2 regions of the Halomonas sp. BLK-85 genome follow, and region 2 is predicted to be linked to the other one. Evidence: riboswitches for the same ligand, from Rfam matches in the RefSeq annotation. Region 2 holds a riboswitch; the other holds the start of a gene.
The links. A riboswitch is a leader RNA that binds a small molecule or an ion and turns the genes downstream of it on or off. The one in region 2 is predicted to bind thiamine pyrophosphate.

Region 1 (2,924 bases), 400 kb from region 2:
GCATGACCTGCATACCGAACACTCGGGAATAGAATGCCAGGGCACGTTCTGGGTCCTTGATGCGTAGCATTGTATGGTTAAGACGAAAGCCCCTGGTTTCTTCAGGCGTTGGCGCCACGCCAGGATGATGCTCACCGCTGAAAGCCATGTCAGACTATCCTTTTAGGCTTATACATGAAGTTGCTCATGTAATATATAAAATATATTTTCATAGACGTATCTTTGCAGTATGCAGGCAATACACTGAAACACGCAACGGGCGAGCCAGCCCCCTTTTGGAGTCGATTCGATGTCACGTGACCGTAACGTATTGGGCGAACCGCTGACCCCTTGCTGCCATGACCCGGTTACCGGGTTTTACCGCGATGGCTTTTGCCGTGTCGGCCCTAATGACCATGGCGTGCATGCCGTGTGTGCCATGGTGACTGAGGAGTTTCTGGCCTTCTCACGCGCGCAGGGCAACGATCTGGTGACCCCTCACCCGGAGTTTGGCTTCCCTGGCCTCAATCCTGGCGATCGCTGGTGCCTGTGTGCCAGTCGCTGGAAGGAAGCAGCCGTAGTGGGCCTGGCTCCTCCGGTTATTTTATCTGCCACCCATGAAAAAGCCTTGGATGTTATCCCCCTGATTCAACTGCAACAACACGCCCTGGATGCGGTTCGTTAGTGAATTTAACGCCGGGATGGCTGGCAAAGATTGACGATTGCTCTACACTGATTTATCAAAAGCTGTACAAAATATTTTACGCAGTTCCGTCTGCAGGAGTTCATCATGACGAGTATCGATTACCAGATAGGCGACCGCCTAAGCTATCGCCAACTGGCACATGCGCTACATAATGGCTTTTCACCCATCGTTGAGGTGGAATCCATGGACGGCATCTATACCGTCCGTTTCCACCACGCCAATGGTGTATCAGAACTGAGTGACAACGAGGGTCGTGTTGTGTCGTTTCTGGGCACTGGTGAAATCCGCGACAAACTGGGTCAACTCGGTCTAGAGCATGGTGTGCTGACGTTTGCTGACCAGTGCGGTGATGAAATGATCGGGGTTCCCGGCCGTGCCATGTCGCCGGATGAAATGCTGACCTATGGAACACGCATCGCTTTTAAATGAAGAATTCGCCAGCCTAGCGATGTTCAGTTAGACTTTTGCCTTGAAGTAACGACAGGGGCGCTTGAACGGTCACCTTGGCCTGACGACCAAGATAAGACAGCTTCAAGCTGAGACGCACCCTCACTACCTGATCCGGATAATACCGGCGTAGGGAGTCGTGGGGGCGAATGCTCCCACTGCCTCCCGCCCGGGAGGAATGTATGACAACAGCGCACCTGGGCCAACACCTGGCCTGCCTCCATCAAACTCCCCCCTTAACGCATTGCATCACTAACTATGTGGCGATGAATAGCAGCGCTAACATCCTGCTGGCCCTGGGAGCGTCACCGGCTATGCTGCATGCTGAGCAGGAAGTGGCTGAGTTTGTAAAACTTTCTTCAGCGCTTTCAGTGAACATTGGCACAATTTCCGCTCCCTGGGCCACTGGTATTCAGCTAGCTGCCCGCACGGCTCAGGCGTCTGGTACGCCCTGGGTGCTGGACCCCGTTGCCGTCGGCGCCACCGCCTACCGCCAGCAACTTTGCGCTGAGCTGCTCGCCTTCAGGCCCACTGTGATACGCGGCAATGCCTCTGAAATTCTCAGTCTTAATGGCGTTGCCAACCCGGGACGCGGCGCCGATAGCACGGCGAGTTCAGACGATGCCTACACGGCTGCTCTCCAGTTGGCCAGGCAACAGGGCTGCATTGTGGGCGTCAGCGGTGAGACGGATATCATCACCGATGGGCAGCGATCATTACGCCTGTATGGCGGCCACTCCCTGATGCCCAGAGTCACTACCCTGGGCTGCGGGCTGAGTGCTGCGGTAGCAGCGTTTGTAGGCGCTAACCCATCATCGCCGTGGATGGCGACTGCCGCCGCCTTTGGCTGTTTTGCTCTGGCCGGCGAGCGAGCAGGCCAGAGGGCCAAGGGCCCAGGGAGCTTTACCCCTGCTTTTCTGGATGCCCTTTATCAGCTGACCCCTCAGGATCTGGACACCTGTTTGAAAATGGAGCCAATGAATGTCGCTTGATCTCTCACTGTATCTGGTAACGGATGCAGGCTTATGCACTGAAAAAGGCCTTGAACGTACCGTCGAAGAAGCGGTAACCGGAGGGGTAAGCATTGTCCAGTTGCGCGACAAGCAGGCCAGCGATGTGGCCATGATCGAGCAGGCCAGGCGGTTGAAAAGCCTGTTGGCAGGAACCGGTGTTCCACTGATCATCAATGACCGCCTTGAGGTGGCGATTGCCAGCCAGGCGGATGGCCTGCATGTCGGGCAAACCGATGCCACCATCGAGCAGGCGCGTCAGGCCCTGGGAAAAGAGGCGATTATTGGCCTATCCGTCAACACCTTGACACAACTTTCCAGAGCGCCGGCCAGCCTGCTGGATTATTTCGGTTTTGGCCCTGTGTTTGCCACCCCCAGCAAAGGGGATCACGAGCCGCCTATCGGCTTTGATGGCCTGGCCGCATTGGTCTCGGCAAGCCCGCTGCCGGGGGTTGCCATTGGCGGGCTGAAGACCGCGCATATACGCGCTGCCAAGCGCAGTGGTGCTGCCGGTGTTGCGGTCATTTCGGCTATCTGTGGGCAAACCTCACCTCGCGACAGTGCCCAACATCTGGCTAGGCAGTGGGCCGACGCTTGAGGCTGGTGCGGCGGTCGTGGTGGGCAATCGCCAGGCCGCTGCCTATGATCAAGACGCTACCCACCAGTACCCAGATATCCGGGAGTTCGCCCCAGAACCACCAGCCCAGCAGAACGGCCCACAGCATGGCCGTGTAATCAAAGGGGGCGGCAATGGCTGCCGGGGCGTGACGAAAGGCCTGGGT
Region 2 (2,924 bases):
GACAAGACACGATGCCCAGGCCGGTGACTACCACTCGTCGCATGGGAGCCTCCTGTTAAAAATTCGCAGTGGAGGTAAATAGGCCAACGCGCAGGTCGTTTGCCTGATAGATTTCACGCCCGTCGACGGTCACTGTACCGTCGGCAATGCCCAGTATCAGGCGACGGGTAATGATGCGCTTGATATTGATGTTGTAGGTAACCTTTTGAGCGCCGGGCAGAATCTGGCCGGTGAATTTGACGTCACCACAGCCCAGGGCTCGCCCGCGACCCGGGTGACCCAGCCAGCCGAGATAGAAGCCGACCAGTTGCCACATGGCATCCAGACCCAGGCAGCCAGGCATGACCGGATCGCCCGGGAAGTGGCAATCAAAAAACCACAGGTCCGGGGTGATGTCCAGTTCGGCAATAAGCTCACCTTTATTACTTTCACCGCCGTCTTCGGTAATGCTGGTAATGCGATCAAGCATCAGCATGTTGGGTGCTGGCAATTGGGCATTGCCCGGGCCAAAAAGCTCGCCGCGTGAGCAGGCCAGCAGTTCATCGCGATCAAAAGAGTGTTGCTTGGTCACTGAAACGTTCCGAATATCGAGATTATTGTTGGCCGCGTGCGGCACCCAAGCCGAAGCGGAGTGCCAGTGCACAGGCCGCAAGGCCATCACTAGTTTACTTCCCGACGCTTGCGAATGCACGTCGACTGTTCAGCCAAGACTGCCAGAATGCCTTCTTGCAAAGCCATACAAGGCACTAATGGCTTGCAGCGTGACACTTTCAGGCCGGGTGATGCAAACAGCGTTGAGGCCGGCTGATCAGCAGCACTGCGCAAATGATGCCCGATCATCGCTCAGGAAGCGAGGGCCCGTCAGAGATCTCGCCATTTTGTCATCATGGTTTACATAGCCGAAAATGGAAAAAGCCTATAAGCGATAGCCAGCTGATCCTCTAGGGTGTCTTTCTTGCATCTCACAGTGATGCCTCCTAGACTTCCTGTTCAACAGCTTGACGGGGTGCCGGTGAATCCGGCTGAGATAGCGCAGGGCGTATCCTTCTGATATTTGCCAAAGCGCTGGTCCCGCTGAACCTGATCCGGCTAATGCGCTGCGGCTTACACAAGTTCGCAGCGCGGGTACCGGCGTAGGGATCAAGCGATGGCCGCGGCTATCCTCACGCCACCTTCCGGGCCATTTTCTCGGTCTTGTGCTTACGCCTACCCTCCGGATCCTTATTTCTGGAGGCCTTATGGGTTATTGCTTTACTGATCTGACGACTAGTTGCCACACCGACTGGCGCGCCTATATTGAGCATGATTTTGTGCGTCAACTGGGCATTGCCACGCTTCCCGAACCCGCGTTTCGCCACTATCTGAAACAGGATTACCTGTTTCTGATTCACTTTGCCCGCGCCTATGCCTTGGCCGCCTATAAAAGCCCGACGCTGGCTGATCTGCGCCAGGCCCATGAAGGGTTGAAAGCCATTGTGGATGTCGAACTCGGCCTGCACGTGAGCTTTTGCCAGGAGTGGGGCATTTCCGAAGACGAGCTGGCCCAGCTGCCGGAAGCGCGCGCCACCCTGGCCTATACCCGCTACGTGCTGGATACCGGCAACCGCGGTGACCTGCTCGATCTGCACGTGGCACTTGCCCCTTGCCTGGTGGGCTATGGGGACATTGCCAACTGGCTGAATGCCCAGCCTTTTACCCTGCGTGGTGCGAAAAACCCCTATGACGCCTGGATCGCCATGTACGCAAGCGAGGAGTATCAGGCCGCCAGACAGGCCGAGCTGGAATGGCTCAACGCCCGTCTGGCTGATGTGACCCCCGCCCGCTTTGCCGAGCTTAGTCGTATCTTCCACGATGCCACTCGCCTGGAAATCGACTTCTGGCAGATGGGGCTGGATCTTGCTCATTAACCCCGCGAAGCCAGACATCACGACGAAATCCTGCCCAAGGATTCTGCCAAGGTGGCGCACTTCTGCTCCCACCCGTTCAATCGGTAAGCACTGCGCAAGCCGGTTGTTGGTCAGCGCGCGCGTGACAACCCCAGCACGATAATCCCACCGATGACCACGGCGCCGCCTACCAGCTGGCCAGGGGTCAGCATCTGCCCCAGAAAGAGATAACCCAGCAGTAGAGACGCCACCGGTTCGAAATTCATGACCGGTGCGTTTCTCGCCATATCCAGGCGCGGGACACTGATAAACAGGATGGAAAACGCGCTGCCGTACAACACTGCCAGCAGCATCAGCCCTGTCCAGCCGGTGGTGTTGTCCGGCAGGTTCATGCCGCCGGGCATCGCGCCCAGCAGCCCACCCAGGATCATGGCAATAAACACCGTCTGCATGGTCAGCCAGCTGCGTAGGGTACTGCCTACCCTGGCCAGCCGGTGTTCGGTAATCCATAGGGTGCTGGCCAGGGCGAAGGCGGCGGCCAATCCAAAGCCAATACCTGTCAGCCATTCAGGCCCCATGGCCGCCGCATTGGCCAGCCAGGCAGGAATATCAAGCACCACAAGGAGCCCGATCAGGATGGTGCCCATGATCAGGCAGCTGCGCAGTGAAGGCCGTGGCCCACCCAGCGCCCAGGTCAATAGCGCCAGCTGGAGGGGAAAGGTGTTCACCAGCAGCAGGGCGATGACCACGGGCAGGCGGGCAACCGCTGAATAGAGGCAGACGCTTTGAATGGCAATCAGCACGCCTGCGGCAAGCTGCCATGGCCAGGTGCCGGGTGGCAGCCAGAAACGCTTTTTCTGCATCATCAAAAGCGCCAGCAGGATCAGGCAGGCCACTCCTGAGCGCATCAATACCGCAAGCAACAGGCCCGTGCCATTATCAAATGCCAGCCGCGCCGCGACATGGTTGGCGGCAAACAGGGTGGCGACCGACATGATCAAGGGGATGGCCAGGTGGCGGGGCAGAACGTCAGATGAT

Region 1: another riboswitch for thiamine pyrophosphate. It lies ahead of thiM (hydroxyethylthiazole kinase); the one in region 2 lies ahead of tenA (thiaminase II).

Annotation. Positions count from the first base shown of each region.
Region 1 covers NZ_CP087731.1:2,815,838-2,818,761, forward strand. The annotation lists gene gloA (lactoylglutathione lyase) at 1-148, opposite strand, end outside; gene LL947_RS12785 (DUF2237 family protein) at 290-664, shown strand; gene LL947_RS12790 (hypothetical protein) at 770-1,114, shown strand; TPP riboswitch at 1,158-1,285, shown strand; gene thiM (hydroxyethylthiazole kinase) at 1,315-2,124, shown strand; gene thiE (thiamine phosphate synthase) at 2,114-2,740, shown strand; gene LL947_RS12805 (DMT family transporter) at 2,718-2,924, opposite strand, start outside.
Region 2 covers NZ_CP087731.1:68,636-71,559, forward strand. The annotation lists gene fabB (beta-ketoacyl-ACP synthase I) at 1-43, opposite strand, end outside; gene fabA (3-hydroxyacyl-[acyl-carrier-protein] dehydratase FabA) at 56-571, opposite strand; TPP riboswitch at 993-1,157, shown strand; gene tenA (thiaminase II) at 1,239-1,907, shown strand; gene LL947_RS00305 (EamA family transporter) at 2,018-2,924, opposite strand, start outside.